Regions from separate parts of the Streptomyces sp. SD31 genome, predicted to be linked through region 2. Evidence: riboswitches for the same ligand, from Rfam matches in the RefSeq annotation. Region 2 holds a riboswitch; the other holds the start of a gene.
The links. A riboswitch is a leader RNA that binds a small molecule or an ion and turns the genes downstream of it on or off. The one in region 2 is predicted to bind S-adenosylmethionine.

Region 1 (11,581 bases), on a different contig from region 2:
GCTCGTCCGGCAGATCCACCACTGGGCGGCGATCATCTTCCTCGCCGGCATGTTCGTGCACATGATGCGCGTGTTCTTCACCGGCGCGTTCCGCAAGCCGCGTGAGATCAACTGGCTGTTCGGCTTCCTGCTGTTCGTCCTGGGCATGTTCACCGGTTTCACCGGCTACTCGCTCCCGGACGACCTGCTCTCCGGTACCGGTGTCCGCTTCACCCAGGGCGCGATCCTGTCGGTCCCGATCGTCGGGACGTACATCTCGATGTTCCTGTTCGGCGGAGAGTTCCCGGGCGTCGACTTCGTCGCGCGGTTCTACTCGATCCACATCCTGCTGCTGCCGGGCATCATGCTCGGCCTGGTGGTCGGCCACCTGATCCTGGTCTTCTACCACAAGCACACGCAGTTCGCGGGCCCCGGAAAGACCAACAAGAACGTCGTCGGCATGCCGCTGCTGCCGGTCTACATGGCCAAGGCCGGAGGCTTCTTCTTCCTGGTCTTCGGTGTCATCGCCGCGCTCGCCGGCATCGCGTCGGTCAACCCGATCTGGGCCATGGGCCCGTACCGTCCCGACCATGTGTCCACGGGTGCCCAGCCGGACTGGTACATGGGCTTCGCCGAGGGTCTGGTCCGTGCCATGCCCGGCTGGGAGATCAACTTCTGGGGCCACACGCTCGTTCTGGGCGTCTTCGTCCCGCTGGTGCTCTTCGGCCTCTTCCTCGGGGTGATCGCCCTCTACCCGTTCATCGAGTCCTGGGTCACCGGCGACAAGCGTGAGCACCACCTGCTCGACCGGCCGCGCAACGCCCCGACCCGTACGGCCTTCGGTGTCGCCTGGGTCACCGGCTACATGATCATGCTGATCGGTGGTGGCAACGACATCATCGCCACCCACTTCCACCTGTCGATCAACGCGGTCACCTGGTTCGTCCGGATCGGGTTCTTCGCCGGACCGGTCATCGCGTTCATCATCACCAAGCGGATCTGCCTCGGCCTGCAGCGCCGGGACAAGGACAAGGTGCTGCACGGCCGTGAGTCGGGCATCATCAAGCGCCTGCCGCACGGTGAGTACATCGAGATCCACGAGCCGCTCAGCCAGGACGCGCTGTACACGCTCACCGCGCACGAGCAGTACAAGCCTGCCGAGATCGGCCCGACGGTCGACGAGAACGGCGTCGCGCGCAAGGTGAAGGGCTCCGAGAAGCTGCGCGCCAAGCTCAGCAAGGCGTACTTCGACGAGGACGGCCAGATCCCGAAGCCGACCGTCGAGGAGTACAAGGAGATCACGAGCGGCCACGGCCACCACTGATCGCTGCGCCAGCCACGCCACGGTTGAGGGCCCCGTCCGGTTTCACGGACGGGGCCCTCGGCCGTGCACGGGCCCCGTCCGGTCTTCGGACGGGGCCCTTCTTCGTGGCCGCCGGCTGGATAGGGTGGACCCCGTTGAGACTTGCGTCCCGTAGTGCGGGACACGTGACCCTGGAGCGGCTTATGAGCGCTGTGACCCCCGCTGGAGGCGACATCGCGGCGGGCCGTTCCTGGCCCGAGGTGCTGAGCGCGCTGCTCGGCGGACAGGACCTGAGCGCCGGCGACACGGCATGGGCGATGGACCGCTTCATGAGCGGTGAGGCCTCGGACGCCCAGATCGCGGGCTTCATGGTGGCCCTGCGGGCCAAGGGCGAGACGGTCGAGGAGATCAACGGTCTCGTCGAGGCGATGTACGCCCACGCGCAGCCGCTGGACATCCCGGGCCCGGCCGTCGACATCGTCGGCACGGGTGGCGACCGGGCCAAGACGGTCAACATCTCGACGATGTCCGCCATCGTGATCGCGGGCGCCGGCGCGAAGGTCGTCAAGCACGGCAACCGGGCGTCGTCCTCGGCGAGCGGCTCGTCCGACGTGCTGGAGAAGCTCGGCATCAACCTGGACCTGTCGCCGGAAGGCGTGGCGCGGGTGGTGGACGAGGCCGGCATCACCTTCTGCTTCGCCGCCAAGTTCCACCCCTCGATGCGGTTCGTCGGTGGCGTACGGCGGGACCTGGGCATCCCGACCTCGTTCAACCTCCTCGGCCCGCTCACCAACCCCGCCCGGGTCACCGCCTCGGCGGTCGGCTGCTTCGACACCCGGATGGCGGGGCTCATCGCCGGCGTGCTGGCCGAGCGCGGCTCGTCCGCGCTGGTGTTCCGCGGCGACGACGGCCTCGACGAGCTGACGACGACGGCCACCTCGCGGGTGTGGGTGGTCCGCGACGGCAAGGTGACCGAGGAGGCCTTCGACCCGCGCGACGTCGGCCTCGACCTGGTGCCCGTCGAGGCGTTGCGCGGCGCGGACGCGTCGTACAACGCGGAGGTCGCCCGGCGCCTGCTGGACGGCGAGACGGGCCCGGTGCGGGACGCCGTGCTGCTCAACTCGGCGGCGGCGCTGGTGGCGTTCGAGCAGACGGACGCTCCGCTCGCGGAGCAGCTCCGGCTGGGCATGGCGAAGGCGGTGGAGTCGATCGACTCGGGCGCGGCGAAGCGGACGCTGGAGCGCTGGGTGGCCGCCAGCAACGCCTGACCCGGCACATGTGACGCAGGGCGCAGTCCAGGATCCGGACTGCGCCCTTGCGCATCGAAGATCGTATGGCAGGATGTTGGACCAGGTCATGAGTGACAGTCATGAGGCCCCGGCCGACTGTCCGGCAACCCTCCGTCCGTGGCGGGGTGCCCCGGGTGAAGACCAGGCCGTAGGCAGCGAGGTCTACGGCAAGCGCGGGCCCCTCTCGAAAACCAGGGGTCCTGGTCGTTCGAGGGAGTCTTCCGTGAGCAAGCGAATGCGATAGGGCCGCTGAGCCCCGCCTCCGCACACCCTTTTCTCTTTCCTGCATGCCTCTCCACTCGCATGCCTCTCACGGGAGTTCGCCATGTCTGTCTCCACCGCTGCCGCCGACCAGTCCGTTTGCACCCCTCTGTCCGTTCTGGGGCGTGATGTCACCGTCCCGCTCGTCACCGGCGGCGAGGTCACCTACGCCGCGCTCGACTACGCCGCCAGCGCCCCCGCCCTCCAGCGCGTCTGGGACGACGTCGCCGCTTACGCGCCGTACTACGGCAGCGTCCACCGCGGCGCCGGTTACCTCTCCCAGCTCTCCACCGACCTGTTCGAGAACGCCCGCAGGACGGTCGCCGAGTTCCTCGACTGCCGGGACAGCGACCAGGTCGTCTTCACCCGGTCCACCACCGACTCGCTCAACCTCCTCGCCGCCGCCCTCCCGGCCGACTGCCAGGTCTTCGTCTTCGAGACCGAGCACCACGCCTCCCTGCTGCCCTGGCGCGACGCCCGCGTCACCTACCTCAACGCGCCCCGCACCCCGCGCCAGGCCGTGGAGACCCTGGAGCGCGCCCTCGCCGACCGCGACCCGTACGGCCCGGCCCTGGTCTGCGTCACCGGCGCCTCGAACGTCACCGGTGAGCTGTGGCCCGTACAGGAGCTCGCGGCGGCCGCGCACGCGCACGGCGCCCGGATCGTCCTCGACGCGGCCCAGCTGGCCCCGCACCACCCGGTGAGCGTCCAGGACCTCGATGTCGACTGGGTCGCCTTCTCCGGGCACAAGCTGTACGCCCCGTTCGGCTCCGGCGTGCTGGCCGGCCGTGCCGACTGGCTGCGCGAGGCCGAGCCGTACCTCGCGGGCGGCGGTGCCAGCCGCAAGGTCAGTCGGCGCGAGGACGGGGGAGTGGACGTCGAGTGGCACGAGAGCGCCGCCCGGCACGAGGCCGGCTCCCCGAACGTCATCGGCGCCTACTCCATCGCCTCCGCCTGCAAGGCCCTCACCGAGGCCGGGTTCGACAACCTGGTCGCGCGCGAGCAGTACCTGATCGAGAAGGTGCGCGCGGGTCTCGCCGAGGTCCCCGAGGTGCGGGTCCTCTCCCTCTTCGGCGACGACGCCCCGCGCGTCGGCGTCATCTCCTTCGTCGTCGACGGCTGGAACAGCTCCCACTTCGCCGCCGCCCTGTCCGCCGAGTACGGCATCGGGGTGCGGGACGGCCTGTTCTGCGCCCACCCGCTGGTCCGGACGCTGCTGGGCAGCGACCCGCAGACGCAGGGCGAGTGCGGCGCCCCGGAGGCGGCACCCGGCGAGAAGTCCCTCAACGCGATCCGGGTGAGCTTCGGGGCCGGTACGCCGGACGAGCACGTCGAGCGGTTCGTGAACGCCGTGAAGGAGCTCGTGACGGACGGTGCCCGGTGGAACTACCGCACGGAGGACGGCCGTTGCGTGCCGGACACCTCCGCGTGAGCCGGTAGCCGGGCGCCCAGCAGAATCATCCGCAGGGCGCGTTCGGTGGCGTCCGTGAGGAGTTCGGAGGCCCGCACGAGGGCCTCCGCCAGAGCCATCGGCGCTGGCAGGATGCCACTGAAGGCGTCCACGCCGGGCACGTCGTGCGCGCCCTCGCCGAGCGTGCCCGCCAGCGCGAGCACCGGACGACCCGACAGCTTGGCCCGGCGGGCCACCTCGGCCGGGACCTTCCCGCGGGGCGTCTGGTGATCCATGGCGCCCTCGGCGGTGACGACCAGGTCGGCGCGGGCCAGGCGGGCGTCCAGGTCGAGGTGGGCCAGCAGCACCTCGAAGCGGGGGAGCAGCCGGGCGCCCAACGCGGCGAGGCCGGCGCCCAGGCCGCCGGACGCGCCGGTGCCGGGGCCGTTGTACAGGTCCGTGTCCACGACACCCAGGTCACGGGTGAGGACGCGCGCCCAGTTCTCCAGCCCCGCCGACAGCTCCTCCACCTGCGCGGGCGTCGCCCCCTTCTGCGGGCCGAAGACACGGGCCACGCCGCGCTCGCCGCACAGCACGTTGTACGGGTTGCAGGCGACGAGCAGCTCGACGTCCCGCAGGCGCGGGTCCAGGCCGGACGGGTCGATCCGGGCGAGCCGCGTCAACTCACTTCCACCGCGAGGGAGTTCGAAGCCGTCGGCGTCCAGGAGTCGGGCGCCGAGGGCCTGGAGGGCGCCTGCGCCCCCGTCGGACGTACCCGAGTCGCCGCAGCCGATCAGGATGCGCCGTACGCCGGTGTCCAGCGCGGCGCGGATCAACTCACCGACGCCGTAGGTCGTCGTGGCGCCGGGATCGCGCAGGGCACGGGGGACGAGGGACAGCCCGGCAACCGCCGCCATCTCCACGACCGCCGTGTCGCGCTCGCGCGAGCCGAGCAGGGCGAAGTGCGTGCCGATCCGTTCACCGACCGGTCCCGTGGCCGGCAGTGCGACGAGCCGTCCGCCGGTCGCGGTGGCCAGCGCGGCGGCCGTGCCCTCGCCGCCGTCCACCAGCGGGATCAGGTCGATCACGGCGTCCGGCAGGACCCGGCGGACACCGTCCGCGATGGCGTCGGCGGCGGCCTGGGCGGACAGGGACTCCTTGAAGCCACTGGGGGCTACGACGACTCGGGTCAGCATCAGAGTTCTCCTAAGCGGATCGGACGACCGACGACACATCGCGGCACTCTCATCGGGTCACGGGTACGCCGAGCAGCGGCCACACCGCGACGGCGAAGAGGAGGACGAGGGCGGCCGTCAGTGGGGCCAGGACGGCGGACAGGCGCAGCAGATCGCGCGGGGTGTAGGTGGGCGTTCCGGGGATGTCGGAGAAGAGCGTGACCGGCTTCGCGGACGCCGGGAGCGTGTGGCAGAAACCGGCCGCGGCGGTGGACGCGAGCGCGGCGGCCACCGGATTGACGCCGGCGCCCACCGCCGCCGCGACGACCAGTGGAACCAGCACGGAGGAGCGGGCCGAGCGGGACTGCAGGACCAGGTGGGCCGCCGTGCTGACCCCGATCACGACGGCCAGGAACAGCAGCGGGCTGATGCCCGTGGGGAGCCCGTCGACCAGCCATTTCGCCGCTCCCGAGTCGGCGAGCGCCACGCCCATCGCCATCGTCGCCGCCATGAACAGCAGCAGCGACCAGGGGACCGTCTTCAGCGCGTCCTTCAACTGCACGGTGCCCAGGGCCGGCGAGGCCGCCACCACCGCGCCGATCAGCGCGACGACCGCCGGCGGCACCCGGTGCAGCGGCTCGCTGCACCACAGCAGCACGACCGTGCCGAGCAGCAGCGCGCACCGCTTCTCGGCCTGTGACCAGGGGCCGGTGACCGGGTCGTCGCTGTGCTCCTGGATCTGCTCCGGGGTGATGTGCACGGGACCTTTGCGGTCCGCGCGCCGAGTGGTCGTCAGGAGTACGGCCTCGGCGGCCAGGTGGGACGAGGCCACGGCCAGCGGCAGGCCGAGCAGCAGCCATTCCGTGAAGCCGATCCGGTCACCCGTCGCCTGCCAGAGCACCGACACGGTGATCAGATGCGCGCCCGCCCCGATCAGGGTCGCCACCGCCGACAGCAGGATCACGGTAGGGAACAGCAGGGCCAGCATCACCACCAGTCGTTTCCGGTCGGCCAGCACCTTGGCGAGCGCCAGGAACACCGGCAGGGCGAGCGCCGCCCGCCCGGAGGTGGCCGGCACCGCGAACGCCGTGACGACCAGGGCGGCCGTGGTGAGGTGCACGAGCTGCCGTACGGTGCGCGCCCCGCCGACCAGAAACGCCGCCGCCCGGCCCGCCAGCCCCGTCCGGGTCACCGCGGCCGCGAGGACGAAGGCACAGATCAGCAGCCACACCGTGGAGTCGCCGAGGGTGCCGAAGAGGGTGTCGCTGCTGATCACCCCGGTCACCGTCAGCGCGAGCCCGGCGCCCAGCGCGATGTACGTGTCGTCGAACGGCGTGGCGATCCAGGCGCAGGTCGCCAGGGCGAACACGGCGAGGGTGAGGCGAGCGTCGGCGCCGAGTCCGGGGAAGTTGCCGGGCACGGCGAGCAGCGCGCACAGGGAGAGCGCCACGCAGAGGGCCGCGCTCAGTCGGAGGTTCAGGGTCACGTCATCGAGGGTTCACCTCAGCCGTGAGCCCTTGATGAGCCGTACATGAAGGAGACTTCACGCGGACGGCAGACCTCACGCGGACAGGCGGTACCCGACCCCACGTACCGTCTCGAACCGTTGGGCCCCCAGCTTCTTGCGCAGCGCCCGCACGTACACGTCCACGATGTTCGACCCGGGATCGAAGTCGTAGCCCCACACGTGCGACAGGATCTGCTCGCGGGACAGTACCTGCCCCGGATGCCTCAGGAACAGCTCCAGCAGCACGAACTCACGGGCCGTCAGGTCCACGGTCCGCTCATCCGCCCGAGCCCGCCGTGTGCGCAGGTCCAGGGTCAGCGAGCCGGACCGCAGTACCGTCACCTCGGGTGCCCGGGCCGCCGTACGCAGGCGCAGCCGTACCCGGGCGAGCAGTTCCTCGAAGCGGAACGGCTTGGTCATCCAGTCGTCGGCACCGCCCTCCAGACCGGCCACCGTGTCCCGTACGGAGTCCCGGGCGGTCAGCACGATCACCGGCACCGTCACCCGTGCCTCGCGCAGTTCGCGCAGCACCGTGAAGCCGTCCCTGCCGGGCAGGCCGATGTCCAGGACGACCAGGTCGAAGCCGCCGGTCAGGGCGTATTCGTACGCCGCCTCGCCGTCGCCGACGACGGTCGTGGTGAAGCCGCCCGCGCGCAGGCCCTTCTCGACGAAGGAGGCGATCCGTTCCTCGTCCTCGACGATGAGAATGCGGTTCACGTGCCTACCTCTTCGTTCATGGGCGGGCCCCTTCCAGGGTCAGTACGAAGGTGGCGCCGCCGCCCTCGGTGGCGTGCAGGCGGATCCGGCCGCCGTGGGCCTCCGCGATCGCCCGGACGATCGACAGGCCGAGACCGGCACCGGAGCCCTGGGCGCCGCGCCGGGCGGTGCCGCGCCGGAAGCGTTCGAAGATCACCTCGGTGTCCTGGGGCTGGACGCCGGGCCCGGAGTCGGCGACGTACAGCTCGATGCCTTGGCCGTCGACGCGGGAGCCGATCCGTACGGTCTGCCGTGGCGCGGTGTGCTGCACGGCGTTCTGGGCGAGCTGGACCATCGCCTGCGTGATCCGCTGCGGGTCCAACTCCGCCTCGGCATCGGCCACTTCGGCGAGCTGCCAGTCCCGCTCGCCGAGGGTGCGGGCCTTGACGTAGACGTCGGCGGTGAGTTCGGCGACCTGGACCGGCTCCGGGGTGACGAAGTCGGGGCGCTCGGCCTTGGCGAGCAGCAGCAGGTCCTCGACGATGCGGCTCATCCGGTCCAGCTCGTCGGTGACGAGCCGTATCGTCTCCTCGCGCTCCGCCGGGTCGTCGCCCATGAGTTCCAGATGCCCGCGCACGATGGTGATCGGCGTGCGCAGCTCATGACCGGCGTCGTCGACGAACTCCCGCTGGGCGGCGAAGGCGCGTTCCAGCCGGTCGAGCATCGCGTTGAACGTCTCCGCGAGCGCGGCGATGTCGTCCCGCCCGTGCACCGGGATGCGGCGGGTGAGGTCCTGCTCGGTGAGCTGTGCCGCCGCGGTGTGCACCAGCCGCACGGGCTTGAGGATCCGCCCGGCGACCGCCCAGCCGATGCCGGTCGTCATCAGCAGGGCGACCCCGGAGATGGCGAGCAGGATGCGGAACTCCTCGTTCACCGCGGCCTGTTCGCGCCCCGGGTGGAAGGCGACGACGAACGCGGCCTCCGTCTGCCCGCCGGCCCGGGCGACGGCCACCTTGGCCCAGCGGACCTCGCCCGACGCGCGGTGCAGCGTGCCGGTGGAGTCGGGTGAGTCGAAGATGCGGCGGAGGGCGTCGGGGTCCTTGTACAGGGGAAGGGCGACGGGGATGTCGCGCGGCTGGCGAAGATGCGCCGGGGTGGGGCCCGGCCGGTCCACCAGGCCGAGCAGCTCCTCGTCCGGGTCGGCGTACTGCCGTATGAGGAACTCCTCCAGCAGCCGCGACGGGTCGGTGAACGGGCGGCCGGTCTCGGGATCGACGCCCCGCTCCTCGAAGTTGGCGAACTCGCCGGCCTCCTGGGCGAGCAGCCCGTTCACCCGGTGGCCGACGTCCCGCAACAGGATCGAGCGCGTGGTCGTCGCCACCGACACGAGCCCGACGGCCATGACGAACAGCAGCCACAGCAGAATGCGCACCCGGGCGGAGATCCGCCGGCGCACGGGGCTGGGGGGTGACTTCTGGATCATGCCGGCGTCGCCGGGACGCCCCCTAGCCGTCGTCCCCGGGCTCGCCGCGGTCGTCGTCTGCGGTCTCCCGCTCGGGGGTGTCGTCATCGTCGTCACTCGCGGGGCTGTCGGTCACCGGAGGCCGGGAGACGACCTCGTCGCTCGGTGTCGGTGTGGGCCGGGTGGGCGTCGGTGTGGGCGAGCCGCTGTCCAGCTCCACCTTGGCCGGGACCTTGGGGGACTCCGGGGTGTCGGTGAGGGCGAAGCTGGTCGCGGCGATACCGAGCGGAATCGCCACTACGGCGGCCAGGGCCGCGATCCGGTGCGAGAAGACCATACGGCCGATCCTGCCCACGGCACCCGGCGGCGACGATGAGCCCAGGATGAAGAACTCTTCATCATCGGGCCGTGGGCGCCCCCGGCCGTGGGTGCGCTAGCTGTCCAGGCCGATGGCGAACGCGGCCTCGATGTCGTGCTGCGAGTACGTCCGGAACGCCACGTGCGTGTCCGTCGCCTCCACGCCGGGGATCTTGCTGATCCGGCCCGGGATGACCTCGGCGAGGTCCTCGTGCTGCTTCACCCGGACCATGGCGATCAGGTCGTACGTACCGGTGACCGAGAAGACCTCGGTGACGCTCTCCAGCGAAGCGATCCGCTCCGCGATCTCGGGAATCCGGTCCACGCTGGTCTTGATGAGGACGATCGCGGTGATCACGGCTGGTTCTCTCCCTCGGAGGCCGGAGCTGGGGCGGCCTTCACTCTAGTCGTAGGCCTGAAGCGAGCCCACGCATAGCCGAAGCCCAGCCCGAAGCCCACCAGGTGTGCCAGATAGGCCACCCCCGGCCCCTGGTCCGCCCGGCCCGCCGCCACCCACTGCAGGGCCACCCAGAAGGGCAGCACGACCCATGCCGGGAAGCGCAGCGGCAGGAAGAGCAGGAACGGCAGCAGGCTTGTCACCCGCGCGCCGGGGAAGACGAACAGGAACGCGCCGAGGACGGCCGAGATCGCCCCGGACGCGCCGACCAGGGACTGGGTGGAGTCGTCGTTGGCGGCGGCGTAGCCCAGCAGGGCGAGGTAGCCGCAGCCGAGGTAGAACAGCGTGAACTGGACGCGGCCCATCCGTTCCTCGGTCATCACTCCGAAGACGTAGAGGAAGAGCATGTTGCCGAGCAGATGCACCCAGCTGCCGTGCACGAAGAGGGCCGTGGCCGGGGTGAGGGCGGCGCGGGGCGAGCCCTCGAACAGCTCGGCCGGCACCACACCCCAGCGGTGGAAGTAGGCCCGCTGCGCCGCGAGCAGCCCGTCGCCGGAGCCGTACGCCGGATTCAGCCCCGCCGCCGGGCCCATCAGGAAGAGCAGACAGCACAGGACGATCAGCCCGTACGTCACCGGCGCCGACGACCGGAAGACCGATCGGCCCACCCTGCCGCACCTGGCCCCCAAACGCGCCACGCTCCAGTCGCTGATCATGGACACAGAGCATGACGTAAGGGGACGCAGTCGCACAGACCGCCTCGCCGCCGGGCAGGCCCTGGGGACGGCCGAGCGGCGAGTACCCGCCAGGCCGTAGGGTTACGAGCCACACGCACCGGGGAGCTCCGGGGCGTAGCACGGACAATAGAAGGCTAGAAGGAAAGAGCACGGTCACGATGACGGTTCCCCTGCCGACCGCCACGACGCGGTGGCGCTGCACCCTCTGCGGCAACCTCACGCGCTTCGACGTGACGCGCTCGTCCAAGGTCGTGGAGTACGTCCACCTGGATCTGGCCGGCGAGCCGAAGGTCGAGGAGCGCGAGGTGCTCAGTGAGACCATCGAGTCGGTGCGCTGCCGCTGGTGCAACGCCGTGGACAAGGTGGAACTCGTGGACAGGCCGGGCGCCGACTCCTGACGGGAGCGGAGCCCGCACAGGCATTGGGGTGTGACGGATGGTGGAGACACAAGGCGGGGGGCCGGACGACGGCGCCGCTGAGGTGCTCGACCGTCCGCTGCCCGATGGAGTACGGCGCAAGGTCGTGCAGATCGTGTCCGACGGGTTCGGCGGGCTGACCGTCGGCGAACTGCCCGCACAGCTGCGGCAGTACGCCCGGTTCGCCCCGAACCGCCGGGCCAAGTTCGCCGGCAACGCCATGGCGGCGGCGCTGGAGACCGATCCGCTGTTCCGCCAGCGCATCGGCGAGAAATTCAGAGATGCCCAGCCGGAGCTCTCCGGCGCTCTCGACTCAGGTTCGGCGCCTCCGGCCGCGGATCCGCTCGACGTGGCGGCCGCGGCCTACGTTCTTCGGCCCACCGGTTGGGTCAAGCTGGTCACCGCGGCCGGCGAGGAGGCCCAGCGGGCCGACGCCGAGCGCGCCGACGAGGAGAGCCGCGCCGAGCTGGAACGGCTGCGCGAGGAGCTCGCCCACGCCCGTGAGCACACCCGGGCCGAGACCGAGCGGCTGCGCACCGAGCTGGACGCGGCGAAGAAGGAAGCCGAATCGCTGCACCGCAAGCTGCGGTCGGCCCTCAGCGACGTCAAGCG
Region 2 (11,581 bases):
CTGCCGGGCCTCCTCGACAGCACACAGGGCACCTGGATCGAGGACAAGGGGCATGCCATCGCCGTGCACACGCGCCGCGCGGCCGACCCCCAGGGCACCTTCGACGCCCTCCGCGAGCCCCTCACCGACCTCGCCACCCGCAACGGCCTCATCGTCGAACCGGGACGCATGGTCCTCGAACTCCGCCCACCCGGCATGGACAAGGGCGTGGCGCTGAGCGAGTACGTCCGCGAACTCGGCGCCGAGTCCGTCCTCTACGCCGGCGACGACCTCGGCGACCTCCCCGCCTACGCCGCCGTCGACACCCTCCGCTCCGAGGGCACCCCGGGCCTCCTGGTCTGCAGTGGCAGCGAGGAGGTCACGGAGTTGTCGAAGCAGGCGGACCTCGTGGTCGACGGTCCGCAGGGGGTCGTACGACTGTTGCGGGCGATCGCTGATCGAGCAGACTGATCCGGCGATCGCCGCCCAGGCGCGCCTACCGGGCGGTCCGACCGGGCGAGCCGGCCGCGCTCAAGCGGGCCGGCCGGCCCCCTCCTCCAGCGCGTGCAGCTGGTCCAGGAACCACTGGGCCGGCGGAAGCGCGGTCGCGGCCGCAGCCAGCCGCTTCGACCGTTCCGCCCGCTCCTCCGGCCCCACGGACAACGCCTCGTGCAGCGCCCGCGCCGTGCCGATCACGTCGTACGGGTTCACGGCGATCGCGTCCTCGCCCAGCTCCTCGAACGCCCCGGCCTCCCGCGACAGCACCAGCACGCATCCCTCGTCGGAGAGGACCGGCACCTCCTTCGCGACGAGGTTCATGCCGTCCCGGATGGGGTTCACGAGGGCCACGTCCGCCAGCCGGTACGCGGCCAGCGACCGCGCGAAGTCGTCCTTGACGTGGAGCACGACCGGCGTCCAACCCGGGGTCCCGTACCGGGAGTTGATCTCATCCGCCACTCTCTGGACCTCGGCCGTGTAGTCGCGGTACACCACGAGGTCCTGGCGCGAGGGGTACGCGAACGCCACGTGCACCACACGCTCACGCCACTCGGGGTGGTCGTCGAGCAGCTGCCGGTAGGCCAGCAGGCCGCGCACGATGTTCTTGGACAGCTCGGTCCGGTCGACCCGCACGATCGTCTTGCGGCGGCTCCCATCCGCGGCTGAGCCGATCTCGTCCCGCAGCGCCAGGATCCGCTCCTCGACGTCCGCCTCGTGGGCCCGCCGCCGCAGGAAGTCCGCGTCCGCCCCCAGCCCGTGCACGCCGACCCGCGTGCCCCCGAGCCCGCCCGCGAACTGCTCACAGCACGCGGTGAACGCGTCCGCCCAGCGGCGGGTGAGGAAACCGAGCCGGTCGGCACCCAGCATCCCGCGCAGCACCTGCCCGGCGATGTCGTCCGGCAGCATCCGGAAGTACTCCGGCGGCGCCCACGGGGTGTGCGAGAAGTGCCCGATCCGCAGGTCCGGGCGCAGCTCGCGCAGCATCCCGGGAACGAGGGTCAGGTGGTAGTCCTGCACGACCACCGAAGCACCCCGCGCCGCCTCCGCGGCCAGCGCCTCGGCGAAGGCCCGGTTGTACGCCTCGTACGACGCCCACTGCCGCCGGAACTCCGCATCGAACACCGGCTCGAGCGGCGTCTGGTACAGCATGTGGTGCACGAACCACAGCACCGAGTTGGCGATCCCGTTGTACGCGTCGGCGTGCACATCGGCCGGGATGTCCAGCATCCGCACGCCGTCCTCGCCGACCCCGCGCCGTACGGCCTCCCGGTCGCCGTCGGACAACGCCGAGCACACCCACAGCGCGCCCGCCTCCGAGCCGATCGCCGACAGGCCGGAGACCAGCCCGCCGCCGCCGCGTTTGGCGTGCAGGGAACCGTCCTCGTGCACCGTGTAGGAGACCGGGCCCCGGTTGGAGGCGACCAGCACCCGCGCAGCACCGTACGTAGCAGCCATACGCCTCAACCTAGCCCGGCCCGGAACCGCTCAAACGTGCGGTTCACCTCACTGGTAGGGGCCGTATACGACCTTCAGGCCGACGGTCCGAGCACTTTCAGGCCACCTTGCGCGAGGCGTACTCCGCGATCTCCGCCATCGGCGGCCGCTCCTCCGTGTCCACGGAGAACGTACGTGGCTCGAAACCGTCCTCGCCCCGCTCGAACTGGGTGAGGGACGGGCGGATGAGGTGCCCGCGGGCCAGCCGCAGCTGGGCCGTGCGGTAGATCGCGGCGGACATCCGGCCGAGGGCCTGTCCGTCCTGGTGGCGGTGTTTGCGGACGCCCACGTCCACCTGGGCCAGGGCGTCGAGGCCCACCAGGTGCAGGGCGTCGACCAGCATGCCGAGCTCGACGCCGTAGCCCACGGGGAACGGGAGCTGTTCCAGCAGCGAGCGGCGGGCCGCGTACTCGCCACCGAGCGGTTGCACGAAACCGGCCAGCTGCGGCCAGTGCATGTTCAGCAGCGGGCGCGCCATCAGCTCGGTCACCCGGCCGCCCTGCCCGGTCGCCCCGCCGAGGGGGCGGTCGTACATGGCCTTGACGAGGTCGACCTCGGGGTCGGTGAGGAGCGGGCCCACGATGCCGGAGACGAAGTCGGAGGAGAACTCCTTCAGGTCCGCGTCGATGAAGCAGACGATGTCGCCGCGCGTGACGAGCAGCGAGCGCCAGAGCACCTCGCCCTTGCCGGGCACGGTCGGGATGCGGGGCAGGATGTCGTCGCGGTGGACGACCCGGGCGCCCGCGGCGGCGGCCACCTCGGAGGTGCGGTCGGTGGATCCCGAGTCGACGACGACGATCTCGTCGACCAGCGGAACCTGCTGCATGAGGTCGTGACGGATGATCGCGACGATGTCGCCGACCGTCTCCTCCTCGTTGAGCGCGGGCAGCACGACGGAGACCGACTGGCCCGTACGCTGCTTGGCGGCCAGGATCCGGTGGAGCGGGCGATCGGTCACGGACCAGGAGCGGGTGCTCAGCCAGCGCTCGACTTCTTCCAGCACGGTTGGCGGCTCCTCACGGTTTGTCTCGCGGTTCGGACGGACTCTCTCAACTGTCCTGGCCGTCGGTTACAGTCTTGAACAACGCGGATGACCATCGCATGTCCGGGGTCAACCGCCGTTAACAACCGAATACAGCTCATCCAGAGGGGCAGAGGGAAACGGCCCGATGAAGCCCCGGCAACCCTCCAGTCGGTTCTCGTAGCGATCACTGCCGTATCACCGCTGATCGTCTCCGCGAGGCTCCCGGCTAGGGAAGGTGCCAAATCCGTCTCACGGCGAGATGCGTCGTGAGGAAGATGAGGAGAAAGGGCCTCGCCTCACATGGCTGCGCAGACTGTTGCAAGCACCACCGAATCCACCGTAGACCTCGGCCCCGCCGCGGCGCTGTCCTGCCGCGAGTGCGGCCACCGAGTGCCTCTCGGACCGGTCTTCGCGTGCGAGGAGTGTTTCGGCCCGCTCGAGATCGCCTACGACTTCTCGGCCTACGACGCCGAAGAGCTCCGCAAGCGGATCGAGGCGGGACCCGCGAACATCTGGCGCTACGCGCCCCTCCTGCCCGTCCCCGCCGACGTGGCCACCAAGCCGAACATCAACCCCGGCTGGACCCAGCTCGTCAAGGCCGACAACCTCGCGCGCGAGCTGGGTGTCGACGCCGGCAAGCTGTTCATCAAGGACGACTCCGGCAACCCGACGCACTCCTTCAAGGACCGCGTCGTCGCCCAGGCCCTGGAGGCCGCCCGCGCCTTCGGCTTCACCACCCTCTCCTGCTCCTCCACCGGCAACCTCGCCGGTGCGGTGGGTGCCGCCGCCGCCCGCGCCGGCTTCCGGTCCTGCGTGTTCATCCCGCACGACCTGGAGCAGGGCAAGGTCGTCATGGCCGCGGTCTACGGCGGCGAGCTCGTCGGCATCGAGGGCAACTACGACGACGTGAACCGCTTCTGCTCCGAGCTGATCGGTGACCCGGCCGGCGAGGGCTGGGGCTTCGTCAACGTCAACCTGCGGCCGTACTACGCCGAGGGCTCCAAGACCCTGGCGTACGAGATCTGCGAGCAGCTCGGCTGGCAGATCCCGGACCAGCTGGTGGTGCCGATCGCCTCCGGCTCGCAGCTCACGAAGATCGACAAGGGGCTGCAGGAGCTGATCAAGCTCGGCCTCGTCGAGGACAAGCCGTACAAGATCTTCGGCGCGCAGGCCGAGGGCTGCTCGCCGGTGTCCGTCGCTTTCAAGGCCGGCCACGATGTCGTCCGTCCGCAGAAGCCGAACACCATCGCCAAGTCGCTGGCGATCGGCAACCCGGCGGACGGTCCGTATGTCCTGGACATCGCTCGCCGTACCGGCGGTGCGGTGGAGGACGTGACGGACGAGCAGGTCGTGGATGCGATCAAGGTGCTCGCCAGGACCGAGGGCATCTTCGCGGAGACCGCCGGTGGGGTGACCGTGGGTGTGACGCGCAAGCTGATCGAGAACGGTGTCCTCGACCCGACGAAGACGACCGTTGTCCTGAACACCGGTGATGGTCTCAAGACGCTGGATGCGGTGGCCGGTACGGGGCTTACTGCGACCATTCGTCCCAACCTGGATTCGTTCCGCGAGGCCGGCCTCGCCTAGTCGTCTTCGTCTGCGGGCCTGCGGGGGCTGGTCGCGCCCACGCGGCGGTGGCCGCAAATTGAACACAGCCCCGCGCCCCTGGGGGCGACTACCTGACCGGAGGTCATACGTGAGCGTCAACGTCCGCATCCCCACCATCCTGCGTACCTACACGGGTGGCCAGGCCGAAGTGACCGCCGAGGGCGGCACCCTCGGCGAGGTCATCGCCGACCTGGAGAAGAACCACACCGGGATTGCCGCCCGGGTTCTGGACGACCAGGGCAAGCTGCGTCGGTTCGTCAATGTGTACGTCAATGACGACGACGTCCGGTTCGAGCAGGGACTGGAGACGGCCACCCCGGACGGCGCGGGCGTTTCCATCATCCCGGCCGTCGCCGGCGGCTGACCGAATGACCGATCATTACCCTCGGTAATACCAATTACCGAGAGTTCATCGGATTGCCCCCTCCGTGAGAGAAGCGGAGGGGGCAATTCTGTGTGGTTGAGCGAGGTACAGTTGGGGAACATGCCGCCGATTCACGGGTCGGTGGCCCTTGATTTCTGCCGCACCCCCGACAAGATGTAGCCAAAGTGTGCGGGTTTTTTGCGGCTTTTGCTCCCTTTATCGGGTCCGACTTGACCTGAAGTCAGGGCAATTGTCCCCACATTCCCGACCGGTCGTGCCCGGATTTCTCGTCCGATTGACCTGTTGCAGACGGCAGTTGGGCAGATACATTCAGCCGCGGTCGACGCGTTCCGGCGCACGCCCCCGACCGATGGGGGGTGAGGTCTGACCCGGATCCGCGAAGTGTGGATCTGTGCAAGGGCCAGTAATAGGGGAGTTAGGCATGGCTCAGGGCACCGTCAAGTGGTTCAACGCGGAGAAGGGGTACGGCTTCATCGCGGTCGACGGTGGTGCGGATGTTTTCGTCCACTACAGCGCGATCCAGATGGACGGGTACCGCACCCTGGAAGAGGGCCAGCGGGTCGATTTCGAGATCTCGCAGGGTCAGAAGGGGCCGCAGGCGGACATGGTCCGGCTGGCGGCCAGCTGAAGCACGCGTCGACTTAAAGCAGCGACGTTCTTCTTCGAAGGGCCCGCACCTCCCGGGGTGCGGGCCCTTCGCCGTGCCGTCGGGTGTGTCCTTCGCTCGGCCCGGACCTGCCAGGACCCTGTTCGCGCCCGGCTGGGCGCCCCGCCCGATCCCCTCCCGATCCCCGAGAGCCGCTTGCACTCGCATGGGTCGAGTGCTAATCATTGCGTTAGCACTCTGAAGGTGAGAGTGACAACGAAGGACCGGGTCGGTGAGGCCCGCAGGCCGGATGGGGCAAGGAACCACGAGGCAGGCGAGCCGTCCGTCGCGGGCGCGGGCGCGGTCCGAAGGAATCACCCCCAGTCCTGGAGGGACCACTTCACATGGCCAAGATCATCGCGTTCGACGAGGAGGCGCGGCGCGGCCTCGAGCGCGGCATGAACCAGCTCGCGGACGCCGTGAAGGTGACGCTCGGCCCCAAGGGTCGCAACGTCGTCCTCGAGAAGAAGTGGGGCGCCCCCACGATCACCAACGATGGTGTCTCCATCGCCAAGGAGATCGAGCTCGAGGACCCGTACGAGAAGATCGGCGCCGAGCTGGTCAAGGAAGTCGCCAAGAAGACGGACGACGTCGCCGGTGACGGTACGACCACCGCGACCGTTCTCGCCCAGGCCCTGGTCAGGGAAGGCCTGCGCAACGTAGCCGCCGGCGCCAACCCGATGGCCCTCAAGCGCGGTATCGAGAAGGCCGTCGAGGCCGTCTCCGCCGCCCTGCTCGAGCAGGCCAAGGATGTCGAGACCAAGGAGCAGATCGCCTCCACGGCCTCCATCTCCGCCGCCGACACCCAGATCGGTGAGCTTATCGCCGAGGCGATGGACAAGGTCGGCAAGGAAGGCGTCATCACCGTCGAGGAGTCCCAGACCTTCGGTCTGGAGCTGGAGCTCACCGAGGGTATGCGCTTCGACAAGGGCTACATCTCGGCGTACTTCGCCACCGACATGGAGCGTATGGAGGCCGTCCTCGACGACCCGTACATCCTGATCGCCAACTCCAAGATCTCCTCGGTCAAGGACCTGCTCCCGCTGCTGGAGAAGGTCATGCAGTCGGGCAAGCCGCTGCTGATCATCGCCGAGGACGTCGAGGGCGAGGCCCTGTCGACCCTGGTCGTCAACAAGATCCGCGGCACCTTCAAGTCCGTCGCGGTCAAGGCCCCGGGCTTCGGCGACCGCCGCAAGGCGATGCTGAACGACATCGCCATCCTCACCGGTGGCGAGGTCATCTCCGAGGAGGTCGGTCTCAAGCTCGAGAACACCTCCCTGGACCTCCTGGGCAAGGCCCGCAAGGTCGTCATCACCAAGGACGAGACCACCATCGTCGACGGTGCCGGCTCCTCCGAGCAGGTCGCGGGCCGCGTGAACCAGATCCGCGCCGAGATCGAGAACAGCGACTCGGACTACGACCGCGAGAAGCTCCAGGAGCGTCTGGCGAAGCTCGCGGGTGGCGTGGCCGTCATCAAGGCCGGTGCCGCCACCGAGGTGGAGCTCAAGGAGCGCAAGCACCGCATCGAGGACGCCGTGCGCAACGCCAAGGCGGCCGTCGAGGAGGGCATCGTCGCCGGTGGTGGCGTGGCCCTCATCCAGGCCACCGCCGTCTTCGAGAAGCTGGAGCTCGAGGGTGACGAGGCGACCGGCGCCCAGGCCGTGAAGCTCGCGCTCGAGGCCCCGCTGAAGCAGATCGCCGTCAACGCCGGCCTCGAGGGCGGCGTCGTGGTGGAGAAGGTCCGCAACCTCACCCCGGGTCACGGCCTGAACGCCGCGACCGGCGAGTACGTCGACCTGGTCGCCGAGGGCATCATCGACCCGGCGAAGGTGACGCGTTCCGCGCTGCAGAACGCCGCGTCGATCGCCGCGCTGTTCCTCACCACCGAGGCCGTCATCGCCGACAAGCCGGAGAAGAACGCCGCGCCCGCCGGTGGCGGCATGCCGGGCGGTGACATGGACTTCTGAGCCTCCTCGTAAGAAGGCTCGGACCCGGTCCGTCAGTACCGAGGGCGGCACTCCCTGTTCGACAGGGGGTGCCGCCCTCGGGCGTTTCAGCACCTTCACCAAGGTGGCGAAAGCATCTCGTCCTGCTCAGGCTGCCGAATGGGCAACGAAGATCTTCGCCTGGGTGAGCCCGGTCGCTCGGCGAGCTGGGTGTCGTGTTTCTCTCCGGGCCGTAGGTGTCGTGGGTGGGCGGGAATGTGGGGCAGCGCATAGGCGGTTGCTTAAGGGAGTGCAACAATGCGTGCGCACATACCAGCCGGTCAACCGAAGGGCCGCTGGTCGACAGAGCCACTCCCGAGGAGCCCCCGCGTGACCGTCACCACGACCTCCGCCTCCCGTGCGGCACAGATCCTGTCCCGGCCGACCGTGATCAACGGCCTGACCGTTCCCAACCGCATCGCGATGGCGCCGATGACGCGTATGTTCTCGCCGGGTGGCGTCCCCGGTGAGGACGTCGTGTCGTACTACGCCCGTCGCGCCGCCGCGGGCGTGGGGCTCATCGTCACCGAGGGCACCTACGTCGGCCACGAGTCCGCCGGGCAGAGCAGCCGGGTGCCGCGGTTCCACGGTGAGGAGCAGCTCGCGGGCTGGGCGAAGGTCGCCGAGGCCGTGCACGCGGCGGGTGGCACGATCGTGCCGCAGCTGTGGCACATCGGCATGGTCCGCAAGCAGGGCCAGCCGCCCTTCGCGGACGCACCCGCCGTCGGCCCCTCCGGCCTCCGCATCGGCGACACCGAGGTCACCGGCAAGGCGATGACCCAGAGCGACCTGGACGACGTCATCGGCGCGTTCGCCCAGGCCGCCGCGGACGCCGAGCGCATCGGCTTCGACGGCGTGGAGATCCACGGCGCCCACGGCTACCTCGTCGACCAGTTCCTCTGGGCGGGCACCAACCGCCGCACGGACGCGTACGGCGGTGACCCGGTGGCCCGTACGAAGTTCGCCGCGGAGATCGTCGCCGCCGTACGCGAGAAGGTCTCCGCGACCTTCCCGGTCATCTTCCGCTACTCCCAGTGGAAGCAGGAGGCCTACGACGCCCGGCTCGCCGAGACCCCGGAGGAGCTGGAGGCCATCCTCGCCCCGCTCGCCGCGGCCGGCGTCGACGCCTTCCACGCCTCCACCCGCCGCTACTGGATCCCGGAGTTCGACGGCTCCGACCTCAACCTGGCCGGCTGGACGAAGAAGCTCACCGGCAAGCCGGCCATCACCGTCGGCTCGGTCGGCCTCGACGGCGACTTCATCGGCGCCTTCATGGGCGAGGGCTCCATAGTCAAGGGCATCGACGACCTCCTGGACCGCCTGGAGCGCGACGAGTTCGACATGGTGGCCGTCGGCCGCGCCCTGCTCCAGGACCCGGAGTGGGCGGCGAAGGTGCTGGACGGACGGTTCGGGGAGCTGGCGGCGTACGACGCGGAGTCGCTGAAGACCCTGAGCTGAGCGGCAACTCGGGGCTAGTGTCCGGGAGATGAGGATCCTTCATCTCTCGGACACGCACATCGAGCGCACCGACGCCCCCAACAAGAACGGCGTCAACGCCACCGATTCACTGCGCCTGATGCTCGCCGAGCTGGGGCATCAACGGAACGTCGACGCGGTGGTCGTCACCGGAGACATCGCCGACGACGGGGCCGTGGAGGCGTATACGGCCGTACGCGAGCTGGTGGGCGAGTTCGCGCGGCGGCTGGGGGCGCCGGTGTTCTACACGACCGGCAACCACGACGAGCGGGACGCCTTCGGGAAGGTGCTGGGGAGCGGGCACCCGGAACCGGAGCTGGTCCTGGACTCCGAGGCGTCGGAGCGGGCCGCGGTGAGCACGGTCGGCGGATGGCGCTTCGTGACGCTGGACTCGCTGGTTCCGGGGAAGGTGTACGGCGAGCTGAGTCGGCGTCAACTGGGGTGGCTCCGTGAGGTGTTGAGTCAGGGGCAGAGTCCTGGTCAGCCGGAGCGGGGGACCGTCCTCGCCTTCCATCACCCGCCGATCAGCCTCGACATCTCGGCGACCCAGCCGCACTTCGGGCTGCGCAACCCGGGGGAGCTGGCGGAGGCGATCCGGGGGAGTGACGTACGGGTCGTGCTGACCGGTCATTACCACCTCCAGCTCTTCGGGCTGCTGGAGTCGGTGCCGGTGTGGGTCACTCCGGGTGTGGTCAGCCGCGTCGACCTGACGGCCGCGCCCGGGACGGAGCGCGCGGTGCGCGGGGCGTCGGCGTCGCTGGTGGAGCTGGGCGCGGCGACGGGGCCGATGTTCCATACCTTCCATGCGCGGGACCCTCGGGCGCACGAGACGGTGTACGAGCTGGACGAGGAGCAGGTGCGGGCGTTCGTGGAGCGGGAGGCGTGACCACGTGACCTGCATCGGGTGAGTGAGTCAATCAACTGACTTAAGGTGGCCTCGGTCCTCGCTGCCGGATACGGCCTCAACATCGTCCTGATGTCCGAGGTCTGGCACTTCACGTCCACGGCGAGTGCCGTCGCGGGCGTGATCCTCGCCCAGATGACGACGAACCTCGGCGGTTACGCCCTCCCGTCCGAGAACGCCTTCAAGGTGGTCCTGGCCGTGGGGCAGGTGGGGGCGACGGCGAAGTCGTGAGGGCGGACTGGCTCCTACAGGTTGCCCAGCGGCTCGATGTCGACCTTCACCGGCGTGCCCCAGACGCGCAGCACCTCGTAGTCGGTGAACTCGTGCACGAGGCGGTAGGCCATGGCGGGGCGTGGGCCGCGGCGCTGGGCGGCGATATACAGCTCGGCCTCGCGGCGGTCGCGGCGCGGGGTGCCGCACAGCTGCCACTCCTGGCCGTTCCACAGCTCCGGCAGCCAGCGCTGCTGGGGCTGGGGGCGGTCGCCCCGGACGCCGTAGCGGGAGGGGGCGGTGTGCTCGGGGGCGCGGGGGACGTCGGGGGCCGGGCCGTTGAACTCGGAGCGGCGGGCCGCTCGGCGGCGGGTCTCGCAGAGCAGGCAGAGGTCGGGGGCGGCGGTGTCGACCGGGCCGTTGGGGTGCTCCGGGCAGCGGGTGGTGGGGGCGGCGCCGGTGACGCTCTCGTCGAGGAGGTCGAGGGCACGGCGGAGGTCGGCCTTGACCTCGTGGAGTTTGCCGTCCGGGGTGGTGGCCGTGAGGGACTCGCCGTGTTCGCCGAGGAGGCGGAGGGCTCGGCCCAAGGCGGTGAGCTGGGCATGGTTCATGGGGTGGCTCCGGGGGCTTGCGGGGGGGGCCTGGTCAGGTGGTGCGGTAGACCTTCAGCATGCACATGGAGGGTCCGCTGCCTCCAACCGGGCCATGTGGAGTTCCTCGGTATCCACAGTGAAGCCGAGAGGCTCGGGGAGTTCCACCGGGGCTCCCCAGGGGTGGGAGACGACCGTTGGTAGCGGGCGTCCTTGGGTTCGCTGTACGGATCTCGTAGGTCAAGCCCCCGCCAGGTGTTGTGAGCACCTGGCGGGGGCTGTTCGTTATTCGGGCGAACGCTCCAAGTCAACTCGCGGCAACCATTCCTTGCAAAGAGGGCTCGGGCTGGCCGCTTGAGCTTCGGGCCGGAGGTATCGGGGCGTCAGCCCATGCTCTTCGCGCCGTCCAGGGACTCGCGGATGATGTCGGCGTGGCCCGCGTGCTGGGCCGTCTCGGCGGTGATGTGCAGCAGTACCCTGCGGGCCGACCATTGAGCCTCAGCCTCGAACCACGGGGCCTTGGGCAGCGGGTGGGCGGCGTTCAGGTCGGGCAGGGTCGCGACCAGCTCGTCGGTGCGGCGGGCCACTTCCTCGTACTCGGCCAGCACGCCGGCCAGTGTCTCGCCGGGCAGCATCCGGAACTCGTCGGCGCGCTTCGCGAAGTCGGCCTCGGTCATGGCGGTGAAGTCGGGCATCGTCGACGGGCCGTGCTGGATGAAGGCCGCCCAGCCCCGTTCCACCGACGTGACGTGTTTGATCAGGCCGCCGAGACACAGTTCGCT

Region 1: linked by a shared signal. The riboswitch ahead of ACTMVF_RS26410 (aminotransferase class V-fold PLP-dependent enzyme) and the one ahead of thrC (threonine synthase) in region 2 are both predicted to bind S-adenosylmethionine.

The regions. Positions count from the first base shown of each region.
Region 1 covers NZ_JBQHCX010000012.1:290,191-301,771, reverse strand. The annotation lists gene qcrB (cytochrome bc1 complex cytochrome b subunit) at 1-1,303, shown strand, start outside; gene trpD (anthranilate phosphoribosyltransferase) at 1,486-2,550, shown strand; SAM riboswitch class IV at 2,635-2,751, shown strand; gene ACTMVF_RS26410 (aminotransferase class V-fold PLP-dependent enzyme) at 2,897-4,264, shown strand; gene ACTMVF_RS26405 (glycerate kinase) at 4,219-5,418, opposite strand; gene ACTMVF_RS26400 (SLC13 family permease) at 5,468-6,883, opposite strand; gene ACTMVF_RS26395 (response regulator transcription factor) at 6,959-7,621, opposite strand; gene ACTMVF_RS26390 (sensor histidine kinase) at 7,638-9,002, opposite strand; gene ACTMVF_RS26385 (small secreted hydrophilic protein) at 9,106-9,399, opposite strand; gene ACTMVF_RS26380 (Lrp/AsnC family transcriptional regulator) at 9,496-9,777, opposite strand; gene ACTMVF_RS26375 (rhomboid family intramembrane serine protease) at 9,774-10,532, opposite strand; gene ACTMVF_RS26370 (hypothetical protein) at 10,712-10,951, shown strand; gene ACTMVF_RS26365 (NYN domain-containing protein) at 10,989-11,581, shown strand, end outside.
Region 2 covers NZ_JBQHCX010000014.1:73,558-85,138, forward strand. The annotation lists gene otsB (trehalose-phosphatase) at 1-450, shown strand, start outside; gene ACTMVF_RS28085 (alpha,alpha-trehalose-phosphate synthase (UDP-forming)) at 511-1,932, opposite strand; gene ACTMVF_RS28090 (glucosyl-3-phosphoglycerate synthase) at 2,030-2,974, opposite strand; SAM riboswitch class I at 3,108-3,277, shown strand; gene thrC (threonine synthase) at 3,296-4,582, shown strand; gene ACTMVF_RS28100 (MoaD/ThiS family protein) at 4,692-4,967, shown strand; gene ACTMVF_RS28105 (cold-shock protein) at 5,410-5,616, shown strand; gene groL (chaperonin GroEL) at 5,979-7,601, shown strand; gene ACTMVF_RS28115 (NADH:flavin oxidoreductase) at 7,950-9,077, shown strand; gene ACTMVF_RS28120 (metallophosphoesterase family protein) at 9,106-9,981, shown strand; gene ACTMVF_RS28125 (hypothetical protein) at 10,027-10,230, shown strand; gene ACTMVF_RS28130 (hypothetical protein) at 10,245-10,820, opposite strand; gene ACTMVF_RS28135 (DinB family protein) at 11,183-11,581, opposite strand, start outside.